DNA from 3 places in the Paenibacillus sp. LC231 genome. Region 1 is predicted to be linked to each of the others. Evidence: predicted binding sites of a transcription regulator. Region 1 holds the regulator's gene; each other region holds the start of a gene.
The links. The regulator LexA, encoded in region 1, represses DNA repair genes until DNA is damaged. The targets are predictions, from matches to a motif close to CGAACATATGTTCG.
Positions count from the first base shown of each region.

Region 2: the regulator LexA is predicted to act here: its motif matches at 5,520-5,533, upstream of AK95_RS31140 (YhjD family protein).
Region 3: the regulator LexA is predicted to act here: its motif matches at 1,918-1,931, upstream of recA (recombinase RecA).

Region 1 is NZ_JFOM01000005.1:84,771-92,716, forward strand. Features, by position in the region: gene AK95_RS01955 (FixH family protein) at 1-143, opposite strand, end outside; gene AK95_RS01960 (HAD family hydrolase) at 428-1,219, opposite strand; gene AK95_RS01965 (hypothetical protein) at 1,263-1,787, opposite strand; gene AK95_RS01970 (DUF896 domain-containing protein) at 1,948-2,154, opposite strand; gene AK95_RS01975 (LysM peptidoglycan-binding domain-containing protein) at 2,420-2,791, opposite strand; gene lexA (transcriptional repressor LexA) at 2,967-3,593, shown strand; gene AK95_RS01985 (hypothetical protein) at 3,684-4,472, opposite strand; gene AK95_RS01990 (RNA polymerase sigma factor) at 4,465-5,001, opposite strand; gene AK95_RS01995 (hypothetical protein) at 5,161-5,571, opposite strand; gene glnA (type I glutamate--ammonia ligase) at 5,781-7,109, opposite strand; gene AK95_RS02005 (MerR family transcriptional regulator) at 7,170-7,580, opposite strand; gene AK95_RS02010 (methionine gamma-lyase family protein) at 7,663-7,946, opposite strand, start outside.
Region 2 is NZ_JFOM01000056.1:162,436-170,381, reverse strand. Features, by position in the region: gene AK95_RS31170 (TVP38/TMEM64 family protein) at 252-863, shown strand; gene msrA (peptide-methionine (S)-S-oxide reductase MsrA) at 954-1,919, shown strand; gene AK95_RS31160 (DUF2188 domain-containing protein) at 2,050-2,232, shown strand; gene AK95_RS31155 (YitT family protein) at 2,302-2,997, opposite strand; gene hmpA (NO-inducible flavohemoprotein) at 3,485-4,690, shown strand; gene AK95_RS31145 (Crp/Fnr family transcriptional regulator) at 4,872-5,381, opposite strand; gene AK95_RS31140 (YhjD family protein) at 5,566-5,952, shown strand; gene AK95_RS31135 (YhgE/Pip domain-containing protein) at 5,983-7,946, shown strand, end outside.
Region 3 is NZ_JFOM01000015.1:362,862-370,807, reverse strand. Features, by position in the region: gene AK95_RS11825 (regulatory protein RecX) at 1-643, opposite strand, end outside; gene recA (recombinase RecA) at 786-1,847, opposite strand; gene AK95_RS11815 (competence/damage-inducible protein A) at 2,134-3,396, opposite strand; gene pgsA (CDP-diacylglycerol--glycerol-3-phosphate 3-phosphatidyltransferase) at 3,500-4,087, opposite strand; gene AK95_RS11805 (YajQ family cyclic di-GMP-binding protein) at 4,347-4,838, opposite strand; gene AK95_RS34115 (DUF4175 domain-containing protein) at 4,988-5,161, opposite strand; gene AK95_RS11800 (helix-turn-helix domain-containing protein) at 5,239-6,273, opposite strand; gene AK95_RS11795 (DUF3388 domain-containing protein) at 6,322-7,089, opposite strand; gene AK95_RS11790 (DUF3243 domain-containing protein) at 7,294-7,548, opposite strand; gene ymfI (elongation factor P 5-aminopentanone reductase) at 7,657-7,946, opposite strand, start outside.

The sequences.
Region 1 (7,946 bases):
CTCTCCGGCGTCAGAGACAGCTCGACGATGATGGGTTCCGCCATCACATCGTCACCGGATTCTGCCTTGCTGTCATTGCATGCGGCAAGCGCAACCGCCATCAGCACCATAGCTGCAATTAGGGCCATCTTTTTTCGGGTCATGCTCTACACCTCTTTTACAAAATAGGGCTATGTATGGTTCATTCACGTAATGGTCATTTCCAAACCTCGTTAAGTTTCCTATTCCATTATATCGCATTATTCTGTTACTTCTATCTCATGCAGCTTACAATTGTGTGACGTTTATCATAGCCAGCTGCAAGGTTGTAGTCCGATCGTATAACTAACAAAAAAACAGCCGATAACCGCAAAATTCCGAAGTTATGGCTGTTCCTATGTACAATCGAATACCCAAATATAAGGGTGTAAGCTCTTTATTGCATGGTTTATAGGGATGCTACGATGGCATGCAGCTCCGATAAATGTTTGATCTCAAACTTCGGTTGAATGGAAGGATCATGAGGTCGGTTTACCCGATTGATCCAAACCGTATGCAGTCCAGCCGCATTTCCGCCTTTAATGTCTGTGGTCAGCTTATCTCCCACCATCACGGCCTGATCCGCCTCGACACCTAACAAGTCGAGTGCATGCTGGAAGATGGAAACATCCGGCTTTCCTCTGCCAAAATCGCCCGAGATGATAATATGATCAAAATAAGGAACCAGTTCTGGAACACCGTCCAGCTTCTCCTGCTGCAGATCTGGACTTCCGTTCGTAAGAAGCAGCAGCTTTACATTCCCCTGCAGTTCCTTCAGAACTTCAAACGTTTCTTCATATACGTATGGTCTTGTTCTGCGTTCAGCAGCGAATTGTTCGGCCAACGTTTGGGCCAATGTTTCATTATCAACGCCCAGGCGCTGAAGTCCGCGCCGCCATGATTCCTTGCGGTATACGGGTGCCAGCTCCTGCAGCTGTCTGAATTCAGGCTGCGATCCAGCCGTAAAATTAGCCCACAAGCCTTCAAAAGGGTTTATTCCGATCATTTTGGTAAAAGCAAAGGTATCATAGGATTCATATAATGCTCTCGCTTCTTCCCGTACTGCGGCCAACAGTGCTTTGGCATCAACGCCGGTCTCGTCCGCTCCGGCCTGGCAAGTCACTTCAAACGCTTCTTCCACACTACGTTCATCCCACAACAAGGTATCGTCCAAATCAAACAAAACCGCAGCTATCGGCATGTCTCTCCCACTCCTCATATACCACTGTGATCTATTTTATTTGTTAATTATGCTCCACTGGAATTTGATGAGTCTTTGCGAACTCTTCCAATCTTTCGCCCATCGCTTTCGTATCATAAAGATTCATCATGCGCGAGAATACCCAGTTGCCTGCTTTTCCCTTGCCTTGGATCACGACGGAGCCCGAAGCCAATTTGATTTTCTCGATATCCGATACAGCCAAACGACGTTCCCGATTGAACTTCATCGTGGATACGGAAGCACGCTCAATCTTCAAGTAAGGCTTGCGCAAGAAAATCATAAGCGCCAACAGAATATACAAGCTGACACCAACCCAATTCAACACGTCATTGCTTCCGCCGGCTGCCTGTGACGTCGCCGTTCCGAGAAGAGCATACAAACCAGCCAATGCAACAAGCACTAACGGAAGTACATACTTACGTCCTTTAAACACGTCATGCTTATCATTAACGGCAGAGCCTTGGTACGAGGTCAGCCCCTGCTTCTTACGCTGCTTGTTGAGCTGTGACATATTTTTGTTGACTTTTCTTTCCCATGATCGTGACATATGGTTCCCCCTGGACTCAATTTCAAAATATTACCAATCCATATAAACTTGGGGTCACCGTATTCGATTCCCACGAATAATCGGCACCCCAAGTATTATAATTCTATCCTTCTATCTGGTCCTGAATCCACTGTTGTAGATCCAGATGCCAGTTCATCGACTAATGCTTTAATCGCGGGCCGCCTTTTTGTTCATTTTCATCAACCCATTCGATCGATTCCAGCTGTTGTCTAAAGTTACTGCGAATATTGTTAAGGTATATTTCCCGAAGCTCAGCCCGTTCTTTGAGCTCATCCGCGGTCAATCCCTCACTCTTCTGTTTTCTTGCTAGTACATTGATGCGTTCAACCAAAGTATCGATGTCCATGACTTCTCCTCCAATTCCGATATCATGTATAACTTAAACATGTGAAAAAGAGCTTGTCAAGGCAACAGCGCCCTTGCAAACTCTTATTAAGAACAAATATGAACATATGCTCCCTATAAATGGGTTCCTCATTGTTAAGAAATCAATACTCGTCTATTATAAACACGCTTACACTGCGTGAAATCACATCGTCAGGCAATACTACAAATATGAAGCGAGAAGTAGGGACATATATAAGGAAAGAGTTTCTGTTAGTGTCATCCCATTACCAGACTGGTAAAGACAACACCTCTCCGGCCTGTATATCCGGACCTTTCAATCCATTCATTCTTCGGATGCTATCCAGATATACTCGTGTATCCATATCTGCCGGTTTATGAAGGGAAGCAATCCGCCACAAACTATCACCATATTGAACAATAACCTGCTTCTCCCCTGTGGGCTTGTCCATCCCCCCGGCAAAAACAGAGTATGCCCCTGTCCAAAAAGAAGCTACGATCAACAGGATGAATAAAAGCTTTATAAAAGGAATGGATTCAATTCTGGACTTTAATTGATGGATCCAAGTCTCCGGGGACTTCATCGTTTGCACTGGAACGTTCTCATAAATGCTGCGGTATGTACTGTATTTCAACATGGAATCATCATCTCCCAAACAAGTGTTCTCTTATGAATCTATAATAACACGAACACTTGTTTGATTCAATACCTAAAAGAACATTTGTTCTATTTATATTTAGAACTTATGTTTGTACGAACGGAAGTTCTATGTTATAATTTTCCCAAACGTTACTAAATGGGGTTGATACGGCATGTCGAAAATATCCAGCCGCCAGCTGGCGATCTTAGAGTTTATCCGCAACGAAGTTCGTAGCAAGGGTTACCCGCCTTCTGTCCGGGAAATCGGAGAGGCTGTCGGACTAGCTTCCAGTTCAACGGTCCATGGACATCTTGACCGTTTGGAGAAGAAAGGCCTAATTCGCCGTGACCCTACGAAACCAAGAGCAATCGAGCTGCTTGGCCAAGAAGAGTCCGAGAGCGCGAATCTGTTTACCCACACCATTGCCAGAGTGCCTGTTGTTGGTAAAGTCACTGCAGGTGTTCCTATTACAGCCATGGAAAACATTGAGGATTATTTCCCGCTCCCGCAGCATTATGTAGGCGACGATAAGGTGTTCATGTTGTCGGTTGTCGGTGACAGTATGATCGAAGCTGGCATTCACAGCGGTGACTATGTCATTGTGCGCCAGCAGCAAACTGCAGACAATGGCGACATTGTAGTAGCGATGACAGAGGAAGACGAAGCAACTGTAAAGACCTTCTATAAAGAGAAGGATCATGTACGATTGCAACCGGAGAATCCTACCTACGAGCCACTGCGCCTGAACCATGTTACGATTCTCGGTAAAGTAATCGGACTCTTCCGGGATGTCCACTAATCTCATAGATCTATGAATAAGAGGTTACCTCCCTTAATTGGATGGTAACCTCTTGCTTTTTCTATATAGATCACAAAAACTTGATCATAGCTAGTTTGTTTGCTCCATAATGCCTTGTTTAAGATCCAGCCGATACAGCCGTAAAGGTTTATAATCCGGCGAGCCTTCCCCACCCGGCCCCTCCGTGGACTGCAGAACAAGCTTATTGTCTTTCACCATGGGTGCAGTACCTGGTCTGTAATAGGAAGTATAGGACACCGTTAATTCATCTTGAAACCTGAGCTGCACAGCCTTGCCCGTATCATGCTCCACGGCGAATGCGTAGATCTGTATGGCATGACAGTCCTGGTATTGCGGTGCAAGAATAAATACATCCGCATCCAGAAACGGCAATCGAACCATATGGACAGCTGCAGAAGTTGGCTGAATAAAAGTAAGATCATCCAGCGTGGTTACTTCATCCGTAACTTCATTATCGCTATATCGTACGATGTAGTTTCCGGTAAACGATTGGTCCGTTTCGATACCGAAGCAGCTAGGAGCTCCCAGTGTCGTGATTTTTTCCTTTTCCACAGCAACCACACTGAGCCTTCCCTGATCTGTAAATCCTTGTGCCCGAATTGTCTCCTCCTTATGTGGTGGTACATCCCCAGCTCTCTGTTGTTTCTCACCGTCAAAAGGCAGCTGTATGGCAAGTAACATAACCAGAAGCAGCAGCACGCCTATAAAGCCAACTTGTAGATACTTTCGGCGCTTAGGCCTACCTTCGTCACGGATCACGGACATCTGGACGTTTTTTTTCATTTCAGCCGTAAATTTTTCATTTGGAAAAGGTCCCTTTGAAACCCGGGAATACCAGTCTGGTTTATCCTCATTCATCTCCATTCTCCTTTAACAGGTTCTGCACTTTTTTCCTTGCCCGATACAGTCTGGATTTTACGGTACCCGCCGCTAGGTTAAGGAACTCCGCAATCTGATTGATTGACATCTCATAGTAAAGGTCCAAGATGAGCACCTCCCTAAACTTCCTGGGTAAAGTCATAATCATGGCCCATATTTCATCCGTGTACTGCCCGTCCAGATACTCCAGTTCCGCGGACCGACTTGACGCATCGATGTGCAGTCTGTCCTTAAGGGTCACTTTCCGAAAGAAAAAAGCCTTTTTGTACCGGAACGCGGTATGTCGTGTGATCGTGAGCAGCCACGTTCTTAACGACGCCTGACCGCGAAATGTATGTATGCCAAAATAAGCTTTAATAAACACATCTTGAGCAATATCGTCTGCCAGTGCTTGCTGTTTGGTCAGAAAATAAGCGTAATTCCAGATATCATTTCCATACAAGCTCATGATTTTATCCAGTGCCTGTGTGTCCATCACCGTCATCTGCTTCAAGTATTCCAGCTCCAACCGATTCACCTCATCTAATTAGAGTCATGGAGGTCAGCAAAGGTTCCCCTCTTCCGAAAAAAACAAAAAAAAAGAATCTCCCCTTATAGAGGGTGATTCTGTAGTAGTTTCATTCTATGAACGATTCTCCATAACCATAAGTCAAAATGATTACTATTATTAAACGAGCGGAGCCTCATCCCAGTCCTGTTTAATTTGGGAACCAAATCTCCGGACAGATTCCTTGTCGGCCTTTAACTGAAAATCCTGTTCCGATCCGTAAAAACGCAACTGATAGATTCCTTCTTGTTCCATGGGCTTCCAGCTCAGCTGATATAAATGTTTTTCAAATGACATAAATAAACCATCTAATTTAAAACCATTTAAGTACTCCAGCGGAAATTGAGCAGTTACCGAGATAAAGTTCCGGATCGTCAAATTCGTCCACCCAAAATTCAAATCATAAATGATTCGGCTAGCCTCATAAAACTTAAAATTGATCTGGCATCCTTCATCCTCACCAGGAATACGAGATATAAAGGTGAACTCTGCCCAGGTCCCTTTTTCTTCATGGTCGTTTAGAATCGCCATTTACTGATCTCCTTTTGTTTCATCCACTACATTCATCCTGCCCCACTACTTTATATGATTTCAACTAAATCCCACAAGCCCTGTTTAAAGCAGCTATCCATTCTTAAATGGGGGCATTTCGGGGGTGAAACAAGAATGGCTATCATTCCACATCATCTGCCCAAAAAAACAAAAACCCCTCACGTCTTACGGCGCAAGGGATTCCTCTATTAATACATCGTAATGTACTGATCACGTTCCCATTGGTGAACTTGCGTGCGGTACATGTCCCATTCGATTTCTTTCAGCTCGTAGAAGTGAGCCAGCGCATGATCACCGAGTGCATCGGAGATGACTTCGCTGCGGATCAACTCGTTGAGCGCTTCCTTCAGGTTTGCAGGCAAGCTAGGGATGCCTTCCTCAATGCGCTCTTCTTCCGTCATCACGTAGATGTTACGGTCAATTGGAGCCGGGAGCGACAGCTCGCGCTTAACGCCGTCCAAGCCTGCTTTCAGCATGACAGCCAGAGCCAGATACGGGTTAGCCGCCGGATCCGGGTTACGCACTTCGATGCGCGTGCTGAGACCACGGGACGCAGGAATACGAATCATCGGACTGCGGTTACTTGCAGACCATGCAACGTAGCAAGGTGCTTCGTAACCAGGCACGAGACGCTTGTACGAGTTAACCGTTGGATTGGTGATCGCGGCAAACGCGCGTGCATGCTTAAGAATACCCGCCATATAGTGCCGAGCCGTTACGCTCAAGCCAAGCTCATCACTCTCGTCGACAAACGCGTTCTCTCCGCCTTTGAAGAGCGATTGGTTACAGTGCATACCGGAGCCGTTCACACCGAATAGCGGTTTTGGCATAAATGTTGCAATCAGTCCATGCTGACGAGCGATCGTCTTCACTACCAATTTAAACGTTTGAATCTGGTCAGCTGCTTTAACCGCATCTGCATATTTGAAGTCGATTTCGTGCTGGCCGGGAGCAACCTCATGGTGAGAAGCTTCGATTTCGAAACCCATCTCTTCCAGCGTCAGCACGATATCGCGGCGGCAGTTCTCGCCAAGATCCGTAGGCGCGAGGTCAAAGTATCCGCCTTGGTCATTGAGCTCCATGGTCGGGTTGCCTTTTTCATCGGTTTTGAACAGGAAGAATTCAGGCTCCGGACCGACATTCATGGAAGTGAAGCCCATCTCTTCAGCTTCTTTCAGCGCTCTCTTCAGAATGCCGCGCGGATCTCCTGCAAACTGAGTGCCGTCAGGCATGTAGACATCACAGATCAGACGCGCAACGCGATCCTCGGATACCCAAGGGAAGATCATGAAGGTATCCAGGTCCGGGTACAGGTACATATCGGATTCTTCGATCCGTACATAACCTTCGATGGATGAACCGTCGAACATCATTTTATTATCAAGCGCTTTAGGCAGCTGGCTTACAGGAATTTCAACGTTTTTAATCGTTCCAAGCAAATCTGTAAATTGCAAGCGGATAAATCGAACATTTTCTTCTTTGGCAATGCGTAGAATGTCCTCTCTGGTATAACTCACTTTATCCTCTCCTTTTTAAATAAAAACTAGATTGAATGAAGAATTACAGCATGGCAATCCTTATTTATTAAAAAACCGGGATAATTCCCCTTGAATCAATGAAACCTGACCCGGTCTTTTAGCGGTAATCAATTCCTGCTTCAGCAAACGTCGCAACTGGGATTCAGACATCTCACGGCGTCTGTTCTCGGTATCAGGAGTAATGACGGTAGCCTCTTCTGACTCCTTCGTGACAGGGTTCATTACTTGCTTAATGCCGGCGATATTAACACCTTTTTCAATCAAAGCCTTAATCTCTAGCAGTCGCTCCACATCATTGAAGGAAAACAGGCGTTGGTTGCCCGACGTACGGGCTGGGACAATTAAGTTATGCTGCTCATAATAGCGAATTTGTCTGGCAGATAGATCCGTAAGCTTCATAACAATGCCTATCGGAAATAACGCCATATTCCTCCGAATCTCATCACCCATATCTCATCAACCTTCCAAGTGGTCTATTCTGATCCTATTGTACATTTCCTGATCAACCACGTCAACCGCATGTAAGGATAACTCACAACAATTTACGATCTTTCATGCTTTGGAGGGCCATAAGCACACCATATTTAACATGAGAGTAGGTTAAGCCGCCTTGCATATAACCGATATAAGGTGATCGGATCGGCGCGTCCGCAGATAATTCGAGACTTCCCCCCTGAATGAACGTACCTGCCGCCATGATTACGGGATGTTCATACCCAGGCATATCCCAAGGTTCAGGCACCACATGACTATCGACCGCCGCAGCCCGTTGAATCCCTTGAACAAAAGCGATCAGATGATCCGCTCCGGTAAACG
Region 2 (7,946 bases), on a different contig from region 1:
AAGAAAACCTACCTTTGAATCGAGGTTGCTCATCCTTGAAAGGCCACGATGGAGGGTTTTCTTATGAAGCTACTCCCCTTTGGGAACTATTCGATTGGGCATATTATAACATTTGAAAAATCGCTTGTATATTCAATTTTCCCCACCGAAATCGAATGCTTAGCTGTCCGAAATATGGGCAGCAGTCCTGTTTTTTTGCTATCATGGTGCTATTCTGGTTGACTTTGACTATCGCAAAGTGAGGATTGTACATGAAGAGATGGATCATACCCGCAATTTATTCCACAGCCCTGATACTGGCATTTGCATACAGACATGAAATCATGGACTGGCTGGGAGAAAATCCCCCGCTCTACCTGATGATCCTGCTGGCAGCCCTGCTTGCCTTATTTCCCGTTGCGCCCTATAAAGTCATTATCGCTATTCTCGGTTATGCATATGGGACACTCTGGGCTGCAGCCATTGCGTGGTTCGGAACAACGATAGCGGCCGTCATCCTGTATGCGGCAGTACGGTCCCTGTACCAGGAGCCCGGCAGGCGACTGCTTGGCAAATACGCGGCTATCCATAGGTTTACAGCCCTGGTAGAAAGGCGGCCCTTTCAGTCGATCCTGCTCGCGCGCTTACTGCCCATCATACCGCAAATGGCCGTCAATATTTATGCCGGCGTCGCATCCATTCCATTCTGGACGTACACAACCGCTTCAGCCATCGGTAAAATCCCCGCGATTCTCCTGTATGCCTGGCTGGGCAGCGGGTTTTCCGATCATCCGCTCCTCTTCGCGGGTATCGCAGGCGGACTTATGCTGGTTACCGCTTTGTGTCTGGCCGCTATCCGGTGGTATAAAGGGAGACCGGCTTAAACGGAGCATAGTTTTGGTTTCCCTGACCAAAATGATTATAATATAGAGTAAGACTTACATTTATATGTTATAACGATGGAGGGATAATAGATGAATAATCGTTCAACCCCAAGTGAATTGGCTACCTTTGCGGGAGGCTGCTTCTGGTGTATGGTCTCTCCTTTTGATGAGCTGCCGGGCATTCTGAAGGTCGTTTCCGGCTATACGGGCGGCCATAAGGAAAATCCGACCTATGAAGAGGTATGCTCTGATACAACAGGTCATTACGAGGCTGTTCAAATCACGTATAACCCGGAAGTATTCCCTTACGAAAAGCTGCTCGAGCTCTTCTGGCAGCAAATCGATCCTACGGATGAGGGCGGACAATTCCATGACCGGGGCACATCTTACCGGACTGCTATTTTTTACCACACGGAGGAGCAGCGTGAACTTGCGGAACAATCCAAGCAAGCCGTAGCTGCCAGCGGACGATTCGATGGACCGATCGTAACGCCCATCATCCCCGCCAGCACTTTCTATGAAGCTGAAGAATATCATCAGGATTATCACAAGAAAAACCCAAGCCATTACAAACGCTATCGCAAAGGTTCAGGACGCGAGGATTTCATTGAGCAGCACTGGTCGGATCCGGTAGATCCGGCCGAGCTTAAACAGCGCCTGACACCGATCCAATATGAAGTGACCCAGAATAACGCAACCGAGCCTCCGTTCCACAATGAGTTCTGGGACCATCACGGGGAAGGCATTTACGTGGACATCGTATCCGGCGAGCCGCTCTTCAGCTCAACGGACAAATATGATGCCGGCTGCGGATGGCCGAGCTTCACCCGTCCGATTCGCGAATACAACATTAAGGAAAAAATGGATCTTACCCATATGATGGTCCGCACCGAGGTAAGAAGCAAAAAAGGCGACTCGCACCTCGGCCATGTATTTGACGACGGACCAGGGCCGAACGGGCTTCGCTACTGCATCAATTCTGCGGCACTGCGGTTTGTACCGAAGGAAGAGATGCAGAAGGAAGGCTACGGCGAGTATTTGCAGCTGTTTGAATAAATCCAAGTTTCCTAGTGCATTGCCCTTCAGGGCAATGCACTTTTTGGTACGATTGAACCCGCTTATTCAATTTGGCTGCACGGGGTAATATACATTACATACGAATTACAGATGACTGGAGGGGTTGCACATGCCTTGGAGCAAACATGATTATCCGCCATCCATGAAAAACCTGGAGCCCCGGGTGAGGAATAAAGCCGTGGAAATTGCCAATGCCCTGCTGGAGGAAGATTACGATGAAGGTCGTGCCATCGCTATCGCCACCGCCAAGGCACAGGAGTGGGATGAGAATCATCCGAAGGACGAGAAGTGAAAATTCGGGCATAAGCATACGAAAGAAGCTCACCCTGCATGCGGGTGAGCTTCTCTTAGTCGGACCGTCTTATGAACGGCCGCTAACAGTATGCTGCGCTGTCTTCGGAGTAACCGGAGTGCTTGGGGCACGGACCGCCTTCCGAATCGGTTTCTTTTCCGTTTTCTCGGTACCGTACGTCACTGTAATGGTGATCACTTGTCCGGCAATCGATACGGCTAATATAGTATATAAGGTTTCAACCAATGGCATGTAGAATAGCGATAATAGCAGTACTACGGCATCCATCAGGAAAAACACCGTCCCTACCTTAAGCCCGCTCCACTCGCTGAACAGCACGGAGATCACGTCGTCACCGCCTGTCGCTCCGCCAAAACGGAGCACGATGCCTGCACCAAAGCCCGTCAATAAACCGGACAGCAGCGCGGCTGCCAGCAAGTTATGATTCAGATCGATCACAAGCGTGGAATACCGCTCGATCAATGCGTAGAACAAGGTGAACATGCTCGCCGCAACAACGGTATTTATAATGAACTTCCGACCTTTGATGAATAAGGCAACCAGCAGAACCGGTATGTCCATGAGGACCATACTTAATGCGGGCGGAATATCAAGCGCATATTTGCCAAGCAGCGCAAGGCCGACAAAGCCGCCTTCGGTTAAATGATTGTGAAAATTAATGTGATAATACGTAAAAGCCATTAAAAACGTTCCGAACAACATCGCCGACATGGTGATAATTGTGTTGTTTTGTCTTTTCCTCATACAGGATCCCTCTTGTCGTAGTAGATTGGTCAGACATAGGCCAATCTCTACATAGAGGCAACCTGGAGGAGTTCATCCTTCGAACCATAGTTCCCATCCTTTCGTAAGAGACCGTCCTTGTCTTCTGACGTCCGACTTCGCTCTACGAAGGAAGCTATGTGTATGAGAGATCATAACGTTTCCAAATCGTCCTTTGGGGATTCGTCCTTCGGGGACACATGGTATCCTGATCCTTTCTCGTTTTAATTAGACTGCTTACATTATTATAACACAGTTGGCATACAAGCTAAACAGCTGGCTAGAATGAACTGGAATATATATATGAAATATGTAAAAAAACTCGCTTTAAGAACTCCCTCCATAAAATTTCGTCGTTCTGTTCACATATTCGCTAAATCCGATGTGACTTAAATCACAAATACCCCTTCTTCCCTTGTCTATACTTAAATCGAATACGAAATCGAAATATGAATCAGGGGGAGTCTGCATGTTAAGCCAGCATACGATTGAGGTCGTTAAATCGACCGTTCCTGTTCTTGAAACACATGGAACGGCAATTACGACTGCATTTTACCAAAAATTGTTTCATCATCATCCGGAGCTTCTTAACATATTCAACCATGCGAATCAACGAGAAGGAAAACAGCCCTTTGCCCTTGCCAATGCCGTATACGCCGCCGCAGCCCATATCGACCGTCTTGAAGCGATCGTCCCGGTTGTTAAGCAGATCGGACACAAACACCGGGCATTAAACATTTTGCCCGAGCACTATCCAATCGTTGGCGAAACGCTGCTCGCCGCCATGAAGGAAGTGCTGGGAGACGCTGCAACGCAGGAAATTATCGAGGCCTGGGCCGAAGCTTACGGGGCTATTGCCGATGTCTTCATTGGCATTGAAGCGGATATGTACCAACAAGCCGCGAACGAGGCCGGCGGCTGGAGCGGATACCGCAATTTTGTCATTGACCGGAAGGTGGAAGAAAGCTCCGTTATCACTTCCTTTTATCTGGTCCCGCAGGACGGCGGCGAAATATCCGCTTATCAACCCGGTCAATATATCACGCTCCGGGTGAAACCCGAAGGTGAAGCCTATTATCATAATCGTCATTACAGTCTCTCGTCCGCACCGGGTCAACCATACTACAGAATTACGGTCAAGCGTGAAGATGAGTTGGAAGGAAAGCCTGCCGGCGTCGTCTCCACTTGGCTGCACCACCATGCCGAGGTTGGGACCGTTCTTGAGGTCACGGCTCCGGCCGGTACCTTTACGCTGGATACGGACAGCGATCTTCCGCTTGTCTTGATCAGCGGCGGCGTCGGTTTAACCCCGATGGTGGCCATGCTCGAAACCGTGCTGCTGGAACAGCCTGACCGAAACGTAACCTTTATTCATGCGGCCAAGTGCGGAAGCCAGCATGCGATGAAAGCTCACATCGATGCGCTTGCCTCCAAATATCCGCAGCTAACCTCTTATATCATTTATGAACAACCGGAATCGGAGGATCAGTGTCACCAAGCAGGCTATATTGATCTTGATTTCCTGCGCAAAACCGTTGATGCCAAGGCGGACTTCTACTTCTGCGGCCCCGTTCCGTTCATGCGAGCCGTGAACAGTCATTTGAAATCGATGGAGGTACCTTCGGACCGGATTCATTATGAATTTTTCGGCCCGGCTGGTACATTGGAAGATTAAAATAACCGTATTACACCATCAAAGGGTGCCTGTCTTGCATAAAGACAGGCACCCTTTTTAGATGGAACACGCTTGCTGTCGACTATTATTCAGCGAAGAACAAAACCATATGCCGGTTCTGGTCATGCGCATTTTATAAACCTATGTACCCTGGCGTTCATACCGTCCTCAAAATTCCGAACTAGATATGCTTGCCCTGTTCCCGCAGCAGCCGGTTTACCGTTTCTCTTCTCACGCCGATCAGCTGTCCGATCTCTTCCTGCGTCAGATACTCGGTCAAGTGTATTCCCTGTGAATACTCGTCCAGCCACTGGATCAGCAGCTCAAGCCGCTCCGCAGGTCCTCCGACCGTCAAGTGATCCAGCCTCATCTGCATGAACCGCACCTTTTCCTGCAGCAATCTGGCAACCTCGAGCGGTTTCTGCGAATCCTCCGCAAGCTGGCGGTACCACGCATCAGCCGATATGACCTCCACTTCGCTCTGGATCAGAGCGATCGCCGTTCCATGTGTCTCCTTCGGGCTGATCAGGGAATGGTGCGGCACCGTTTCACCGGGATATAAAATATTGAAAAGCACCATATTGCCATTCGGATGGAGACGGGTTACCTTGAACATTCCGCTCCGGATGTGGTATAGATGATCCCCGCTATCTCCTTGCCTGAACAGTATTTCGCCTTTATGAAGAATCATGAATGAATCGCCTCCTGATGAATGCAGTTATCAGGAGTGTAAACGATATGCCGTCATGAATCCACTGGAGGCAAATAACAATTACCAGAAATTAATGGTTGCGCGCCGTATATTGTTGGCATAGCATGTGTATTATATAGAACATATGTTCTTGTATTTATTTATGTTTGAGGATGTGTCTCTTATGATGAAACCTTCCACTCCTCCTCCGCCCTCGCTAGAAGACGAAGCCCTGATCCGAGATTATCTGCTGCATCACTTCATTCAGTCAGTTCTCGAGAGGGATATTCAGATTCTCAAGACCCTTAAACTGAAAATGGGTGAACTCTATATCTTAAATCTGCAGCTCATTAAAAAAGGATATTCTGATCATGCCTGGTTCCTACAACAACAAATGAGAAGGCGCGGCATCCGGATTCATGGCCAGAGCGGTACAGCCGAGGAAGGGCTGCAGGTCCAGTATTTATGCCGCGGATATGATGGCTATCTGCTCTGCAAATGGCACACCTTCAAGGAAGAGATAAAGGATCGGCTCGTTTCGTATCTTGGCACGGATTTGGCGGCATACTAACACCAACTACGTACAAGACAGGAGCGCTCCATGAAGAATATCTTCCACATATATTCTGCCGATATCCAGAGAATCATCCTTAATTGGGCTGCAAGTGTCATCATCGTCGGGCTCGCTATTCTACCTTCTCTGTATGCCTGGTTTAACATTGAGGCCTCCTGGGATCCCTACGGCCAGACCTCCGGCATCTCCATTGCCGTTGCCAACTTGGATAAAGGCACCACCCTCCGCGATCAGCCCATTAACCTGGGAAAGGAAATCGTGGAGTCCCTCCATCACAATGAGAAGCTGGGGTGGCGTTTTACGGATGATCGCGAGAACGCCATTCAGGGTGTACGGCGCGGCAATGATTATGCTGCTATCATTATTCCGGAGAACTTCTCTGCCCGGATCGGCACCGTGCTGACCAATGAGCCTGTCAAAGCTCAGATCCTCTATTATACGAACGAAAAAATCAACGCCATTTCTCCCAAAGTGACGGCCCAGGGCGCATCCGGTGTTGTGGAGGAAATCAGCAAAAATTTCATCAAAACCGCCAACGGCACCATCTTCGAGATTTTCAACACGCTCGGGATTGAGATCGAGAACCAGCTCCCGGCCATCAATAAAGTACGAAGTCTTCTGTTCCGGCTCGAAAAAAGCTTTCCGGAGCTCAATGATGCGGTGGGCACAGCCGCAAAGGATATTAAGCTGGCCAACCGATTGGTTCAGCAAGCCGACGCCGCCCTGCCTCGCCTTGAAGGAATTGCCACGGACGGCAAGGCCATGGCCGGTGCGCTGGCGGAGTTCGCGAATCAGGCCGCCGGTGCATCCAAATCGCTGGAGCCAACTCTGCGTCAGGACTTGGAGGTACTGGCTGCAACCACCGGTGCGCTCTCGCAAGTGCTGGACGCTCTGGGGCAAGCCGATATCGATCCGAAGGAGCTTGCCAGCCGCCTGAACGCTGCGCAGGAACGCGCAGAGACCGCAGCGAAAGCAGCAGCCCGGCTGGGTCAATTGTTCAAGCGGCTGGGCTCCATCTCCCCGGCAGCAGCTGCCGGGGCGGCCAAGCTCGAGGATATTGCCGCACGATGGACCTCAGCTCAATCCGTGCTCCAAACGATAGCCCAAGCCGTGGAACGGGGAGAAGAAGCGCCCGCGGATTCCATTGATAAGTTGAAGAAGCTGAACGATGACATTACGGGACTGACCAACACGCTGTTAAGCCGATACGATACGGAGATCGGTCCTGCGATAAGCAAAGCCTTCACCAAGGGCGCAGACACGGCCAAGCGTGTGCAGCAGGAGCTGACCCAGGCGCTTGCCAGCGTCCCCGACATTCAGCATTTGCTCAAAGACGCCCGGAAAGGTCTCAAAGTAGGCGGAGAAGAAGTGCAGCTTGCCCAAAGCCGTCTGCCGGAGGCCGAGCTTCGGATTACGCAGCTGGCGAATCGGCTCCGTGAGATGGAAGCTGAGGGTGATATTCAAGAGGTCATTGATTTGCTTCAAAATAATTTCGAGCTCGAAAGCCAGTTTTTTGCCGAGCCTGTAACGCTGGAAGAGAATCGCCTGTATCCGATTCCGAACTACGGGTCCGCCATGTCTCCCTTCTTCACGACTTTATCCTTGTGGGTAGGTGCCCTGCTGCTCGTTTCCCTGCTCTCCGTTGAGGTTCATGAGGAAGAGAGAAGCTTCCGCAGCATCGAGGTTTACTTCGGACGCTATTTAACCTTTCTCACCATTGCCCTGTTCCAAGCGCTATTCGTCACCCTGGGTGATATCTATTTGCTGCGGACCTATGTGGTGAATCCGGGCTGGTTCATCCTGTTTGCGCTGCTGATCAGCTCCATCTTCATGCTGATTGTATATACGCTGGTGTCCGTATTCGGCAATGTCGGAAAAGCGATGGCCATCGTACTTCTCGTGCTGCAGCTCGCGGGCGCGGGCGGAACGTTCCCGATCCAGATGACGCCGCCCTTCTTCCAGGCATTGCATCCTTATCTGCCGTTCACCTA
Region 3 (7,946 bases), on a different contig from region 1:
AGCCTCTACGCATTAAATATGCTCCCGTTTTACGTTTGCGATCCAGCATCTCTCCATGGGTTTGCTGCCATTTTTTCCGTCCCACGGCAAGCGCGCTCTCCAATTCGGCATCTGCACTGATCTCGCCCAGAGCCTCGGAGATCAGCTCCGTGCCGATTCCCTTCTGTCTCAGCTCCTGTTTGACCCACAGCCGTCCCTTCTTGTGGCTGGTCATTCGCTGCTCTGTCCACATCTTGGCGTATAATGCGTCATCAATCAGCTTGTCCTTCTCCAATCGCTCCAGCGTCGTCTCTATGCAGCTCGGCTCAAAACCTTTTTGCTGCAGACGCTGGGTGATCTCCTTGGCTGTTCTGGGTTTCCTGGACAGATGATTCAGTGCCTCTACATAAGCCCTCTGTCGTTCATCGGCCACGATAATTTCTTCAAGCTCTTCCTTGCGAAAAACATTCCCCTTGAACATCCGGTATTTCAGCATCACATCTTCATGAACGGTCATGAGGTACGGACCAAACGCGATTTGGTATCGGTGCTTGGGCTTTTTCAGCATTTCAACTGACGTTACAATCAAATCCTCATGGTCCGGAAAATGTCCTATACCTGATGCTTCTGCCTGCTCCGACATTTCCTTATTCTCTTCTTCCATATGTCGCTCCTCTCACTACCGCACCATTTCTGAGTAAAATAACCAAGACTGCATCTGGAAGTCTGAATAAATGCAAAGAAGACCGTCTGGCGTTACAAACACCGGACGGTCCTCAACACTGTAATCGATAACCAGCAATGTGCTACTCTACTTTAAACAACTCTTGCTCTTCTATTTCCTCTTGTTCCTTATCCTTCTCGGAAGGCTCAGGAACAGCCGTGGTCAGATTGCTCGCTTCACGAATTTTGTTCTCGATAACACTAGCGATCTCCGGATTCTCTTTCAAGAATTGCTTCGCATTCTCCCGTCCTTGGCCAAGACGGTCACCTGAATAAGAATACCATGCGCCGCTCTTATCCACGATATCGAGTTCCGTTCCGATATCGATCAGGCTTCCCTCTCTAGAGATGCCTTCACCGTACATAATATCAAGCTCTGCCTGTTTGAAAGGAGGGGCTACCTTGTTCTTAACAACCTTAATCCGTGTGCGGTTACCCACCACATCGTTCCCCATCTTGATGCTCTCAATTCGACGCACGTCCAAACGAACCGTCGAGTAGAACTTCAGAGCACGTCCACCTGGAGTCGTCTCAGGGTTACCGAACATAACACCAACCTTCTCACGAAGCTGGTTGATAAAGATGGCAATTGTTTTCGATTTATTAATAGCACCCGACAATTTCCGAAGAGCCTGGGACATCAAACGAGCTTGCAGACCTACGTGGGAGTCACCCATGTCGCCTTCAATTTCAGCTTTTGGTACCAGTGCAGCAACCGAGTCAATAACGATGATATCAACTGCACCACTGCGTACCAGAGCTTCCGCAATTTCCAGCGCCTGCTCACCCGTGTCCGGTTGGGAGAGCAGCAATTCATCAATGTTAACGCCCAGTTTGCTTGCATACGATGGATCCAGAGCATGCTCGGCATCGATAAATGCAGCCTGTCCACCAGCCTTCTGAACTTCAGCAATCGCATGGAGGGCTACTGTTGTTTTACCGGAGGATTCCGGTCCATATACTTCAATAATCCGGCCTCTAGGCAAGCCGCCGGTTCCTAAAGCTATATCCAATGCCAACGATCCGCTCGGCACAATCTCTACTTGCATGTGGGTGGATTCACCCAGTTTCATGATGGAACCTTTTCCGAACTGTTTCTCTATCTGACGAAGCGCCATTTCCAGCGCAGCACGACGATCTGACAATTGTTCCACAACCCTTCACTGTTGATAGTCATATCATACCTTGTTTTGACACGTTTGCCAAGCTTTTTTTCGAACATACATTCGTTTTTTTATTCGGCACCCCTTCCCGTATATGCTCCATGCCTTATGTATAAACAACAAGAACCGTGGCAACATCATACGATATGCCACGGTTCTTCCGTATTTCCCATTATACTTGGAACTGTTCGTTAATTCAAGAAGAGCTGCCAAGCAAGGTGTAAATTATTTACTTTTTTCGAATAGCGGATATCCCTATTCCGCAACCCTAAACCTGTTTAGAGGCAACAAGACGCTGCCAAAGCCGGTAGAGCAGCGCCTTCGCAGCTCGGAGCCGGATCGTTTCACGGTTACCCTGAAGGTGCAGCTCGTGCACTTCCGTTTCTTTTCCCCGTTGAGACAATCCGATGTAAACAAGACCTATAGGCTTGCGTTCAGCATACCCTGGACCTGCCACGCCCGTTACCGATAAACCAAAGTCGCTGTCCGTTACCATCCGGACATGATCCGCAAGCGCTTGGGCAACCTCTGCACTGACGGCTCCCGGCGCATCATCCCCCTCAAGCAGCGCATGCGGGATATGCACAAGCTTCTCCTTGATCTGGTTGGTATAACAGATGATCCCGCCAAGGAACATGGACGCGCTCCCGGGGATAGAGGTCAGCGTCTCCGCTACAAGGCCTCCCGTGCAGCTCTCTGCAGCGCTCAGCGTCCAGCTATGATCCGCCATCATATCCACGATGACCTTCTCAATGGGCACATCCTCGTTAGCATACATAAATTCCGGGCCTCTCTCCTGGATCCGGGCTTCCAGCTCATTCAGCCGCACCATGGCCTCAGCCTCGCTGGCTGCCTTCGTGGAGATTCGGACGGTGACCTCCCCCTCCTTGGCATACAACGCAATCGTCGGATCGGTCTGGGCCGTAATCAGGTCCTCCAGGCGCTTATCAAGCGCGGACTCCCCGATGCCTGCGAATTTGAGCATCTTCGAATAGATGGGAAGCTCTCCCGTAAGCACATGCTGCAGAAGCCAAGGCTTGGCCTCCTGCTCAAACATCGGCATCAGCTCTTTCGGCGGTCCCGGCAACACAATGTAATGAGTCCCTTCATAGGATACCGCATTCCCGACGGCGAGGCCTGTTTCGTTCGGAAGCGGAGTCCCTCCCTCGATGGCCAGGGCCTGGCGCCGATTGTTCTCGGTCATTACGGAACCCCGTTCATGGAAGAAGCGTTCAATCCGATCCATGGCCATCCGATCAATATGCAATGACCGATTTAGAAAAGATGCGAGCGCATCCTTTGTCAGGTCATCCTGTGTGGGGCCCAGACCACCGGACAGGAGAACGATATCGGCTCTGCTGCTGGACAGCCGCAAAGCCTCCTTGAGTCTCTCCATGTTATCCCCGACAACGGTTTGATAGTATACATCGATTCCCATTGAAGCAAGCTGTCTGGACAAATACTGTGCATTGGTATTCACAATCTGTCCAAGTAGAAGTTCGGTTCCAACTGCAATGATTTCTGCTTTCATGATTCGTCCATCCTCCTGTGTCTGCTATCTCTTCACAAATACCCGCTTTCACTATGTTCTTACCCTGCGGAAGAAAAAAGCAATAGGATTGCTCCTATTGCCGTTATGCCCCGGCACCTTTGAGAAGGTGCCTGTTCTGGACAAAATATTCGATTCCCGAATAGATCGTAATCACCGCGGCAGCCCAGATTGCAATGACATCAAACGGAATTCCCAAGAATACAAACGGGAAATTATTGATCAGAAGCGCGACAATCGCCACAATCTGAATCACCGTCTTGATTTTCCCCGATTGACCTGCTGCAACGACGGAACCTTCCAGGAGTGCAATTTGTCTCAAGCCAGTAACCGCGAATTCTCTGCTGATGATGACTACAGCAATCCAGGATTCGCATTTGCCCATCTCCACAAGCGATATGAGGATGGCTGCCACCAGCAGTTTGTCCGCGAGCGGATCCAGAAGTTTACCCAGGTTCGTCACCATATTGTTTTTCCGGGCCAAATATCCGTCAATCCCATCCGTACTTGCTGCAAGTATGAATATCAATGCTGCAATTAATTGGTTGTAGGGAAGGACAAAATCATTCCACACAATAGGAGCCGGATAAAAATCAAAATCCACCAGCAGAAAAATCATCATGACAGGGATCAAGCAAATGCGGGCCAACGTGATACGATTGGGTAAATTCATGGGGCAACCTCCCTTGCAACGGGTTGTCTTGAAATTTTCGCAGACCCCGCGACTGTTATCCATCTGTACTTCAATAGGGTCGCTCTTCCCAAGAGCCTAAAGGGTTCGAAGCGTGAAGCGCTGTCTGTCATATTCATCCCCCAGTAATCTATGTATACGTTAATCCTTATATATCGTTTTTTAGTATAATATTTCCGCTCACGCCCTGTCAAAAGAAACAAACCTGTCCTTCCAATCCTATATGAGCCTGTGGCGGCGTTTATTTAAAATTCGTGAATTGCAGGTCTAGAGAAAGATCCGCTTTGCGAAGCAGCTGCATGATCTGCTGAAGATCATCCTTGCTTTTTCCGGTTACCCGAATTTGGTCACCTTGAATCTGACTCTTGACCTTCAGCTTGGAATCACGGATCAAGATGTTGATCTTTTTCGAATTTTCCTGATCGATTCCTTGCTTTAAGGTCAGGCGCTGGCGAACGGTACCCATGGAAGCCGGCTCGATCTTGCCGTACTCCACATTTTTCAGCGACAAGCCCCGTTTCACCATCTTGGTTTGCAAAATATCAATAACGGCGTTGAGTTTGTACTCGTCATCGGATGCAATGACCAGTGCGTCCTTGTCCAGCTTCAAGCTGCTCTTGCTGCCCTTGAAGTCAAAACGGTTCTCGATCTCCCGCTCCGCCTGATTAACCGCATTGCTAAGTTCCTGCATATCCATTTTGGATACGATATCAAATGAGTTTTCTGAAGCCATGGTGAATCCTTCCTTTCATTTGGCGATAATGCTTCTATTATAGGTAAAACCGTGAGCCAAGTCTAATCCTCTACGAGATCAGCGGGATAAATGTGAACGAAAAAGACTCCGCTTATCGCCAACATCCGGCGAAAACGAAGCCTGCTCCGTCAACTGCTAGCTTTCTCATCATGCACCGGACGGCGGAACATGCTCAATATACCGAGCAAAATATGTGCCAGTCCAAAGCCTAATATGCCATATCCCCAGTCACTTGGAATCAAATAGTAGCCCAAGAGGCTGACGATAACGCCTAATCCGAATATAATCCAGTTGACCGTCACGAGAGCATCACCTCTTCCAGGAAGTGCAATAACAGCATGCAGCTGCATGCTGTTATGATGGCCTGGAGAACAGGCAATTATTCGATATCTGTGGTATCCGATGTACCTGTAGTATCTGTGGTAGTACCTGTGGCATCCGTAGTACCCGTGTTGTCCATCGTGCTTGCGGAACCATCAGCCGGCTCCAGCAAGATGCGCGACGTTGATTTTCCATCCGTTACAGGCTGGCCGCCAACCGTAATAGTGGTTGCAGCGGAGTTCCCTGATTTCACGTAAAGTCCCTGGCTATCCAGGTCAAAGCTCAGAGAATCACCATTCTCAAGCATTTGGAAAGCCAGCTTCTCCCCGGAGGTATTGTAGCCACGATACACTTCTACCCAGCTCTTACCGTCGCTCGTTGCTACAATCTCAACCTTCACAGACGAGCCTGTTACCTTAAATACGGTGTTCTTGCCTTCCGTCCGGTCCTGCGTCACCGTAGCTACTCCAGGCGTTGAATCACCCGGTTCATCGACGTCCGTTCCTTCTGTGCCATCTGTTCCGTCCGGGGCGTCTGTCCCTTCTCCGTCCGTGCCTTCGTTAGCCGTGCCGTCTGGGGTGTTGTCGCCGCCCTGCGCTCCGTCACCTGGCGTGGCGGGATCCGTATTGCCCGGGTCTTCCGGCTTTTGCGCTTGATCCGTCTGCGTCTGATCATTATTGCTTACCGGAGGTTCATCCTTAGGCTCATTCGAATTAATGGCCACCAAGTAAATGACAACAACGATCAGAATCGGGAATGTCCACATCAGCAGTGTAGGCAGCCATTTCATGTTCCGTTCGGCTGAAGGTCTGGCGGCACGTTTTTGAATAACCGGTTCCATCGTCGCTTCCGGTTCGGATTTTGGCACATCCTGTTTATGGCCTTCAAGCAGTTCGTCCGGGTCAATCCCCACCGCTTCCGCATAGGTTTTGATGAATGCCCGCACGTAAAAACTGCCGGGAAGTACTTTGTAATCCCCTGCCTCGATGGCTTCCAAGTATCGCTTGCGTATTTTTGTCATTTCCTGCACATCATCAAGGCTCATCCCTTTTTGTAGACGCGCCTCCCTTAATTGCTGTCCCAGTTCGGACATGCCATCACCTCCTACTTTAGAAATTCGTGGTCAAAGTCAAAAACAATATTATAAATCGTCACTATAAGAGCCCGTGAACGTATCATAAACGATTTCCTCTTCCGGATTGTTTCGCAATTCGATTATAATATCGAAATCCTCATAGGAATATTCGGATTCGCGAACAAAAATATCCGGATGCTCGATCACCTTCGTGCTCTCCATGTCCATGATATCCTGCAGGAGCTGATAATGACGTTCGTTGGATCGGATCGTGCTCACAATGCCGTCAATGATGAAAACATTGTTCGAATTCATCTCGTCCTCGGAGAGTTGACTGCGAATGGTTTGACGGAGCAGCGTAGAGGAAACAAAGGTCCAGCGCTTCATCGCGCAGACGCTGCCGGCGATAATGGACTCGGTTTTGCCGACGCGGGGCATTCCGCGAAGACCGATAACCTGATTACCTTCCCTTTTGAACAATTCACCCAAAAAATCAACAAGTAAACCGAGCTCATCACGCGTAAAACGGAACGTTTTACGATCATCCGAGTCCCGGTCAATATATCGTCCATGTCGGACAGCCAAAATATCGACCAGTTTTGGCGGTCTCAAGGCTGTTACCGTAATATTTTTCATTTTGTTTAACATTTTGCCCATCAGGATAATTTTTTCTTCATCATCCGTTTCCAGCAGCATTCCGCGAGTTTGGCCTTCAACCCCGTTAATGGTCAGGATGTTTACTTCGAGCATACCTAATACGGAAGCAATATCGCCGAGCAGACCAGGCCGGTTCTTATGTATCTTGTATTCCATGTACCATTGATTCGATTCCACAAAGACACCTCTTTGCACTTCTTTTCCATCAATATTCGACAAATTCCAGCGAAAATTGCACGCAAAAACAGGTCAAATGAAAAATGGGTCACGTTAATGATATATAAAATAAAAATGAAAGGCAAGTATTAACGATGACATGAAAATTACATTCTTTTTTCTTGACAAAAAGCCCCCGTTCGCGGGGGGCTTTTTGCAAGAGGGTTATGCGTTGTTCTTGGCCAGTTTCACCATCAGACGCGCGATAACGTGGCGTTCTTCCTCGTTACCTACATCCCACAATTCTTTCAGTGCCCGGTTAGATGAGTTTTGCGGGTCGACCTTCTCATCGAGGAAATCACCGATCTCATAAGCCAGCTGAGAAATGGTGTCTTCACTCATGCCCGCTTTCTCGGCTTGAACGACGCGCTCGCCCAGAAATTTCTTCCAGGAATCAAAGTTTTTGATTACGGATGACATGAATTAAATCCTCCTTTTGCGTGGTGGCAATTCAGATTTAAAGTAACAATAGTAATATGTCCCCGTAACCAATACCTTATGAGTGGTGAATTGCACCACGAATGACGATCAGGTCACCCAACCGCCATTCGGGCTGATCACTTGCCCGGTAATGTAGCCCGACTCGGGCAGCGCCAGAAAATACACCAGTGATGAAATCTCATCCGGCTGCGCCAATCTGCCGACCGGAATTTCATCCTCCAGCATGCGGATCTCATCCGATTCCAAATGCCCCAGCATGGACGTATCCACCGCGCCGGGGGCAACGGCATTCACCGTCACGCCTGATGGGGCAAGCTCCTTCGCAAGGGCCTTCGTAAAAGCGTTAACGCCACCCTTGCTTGTTGAATACAATACCT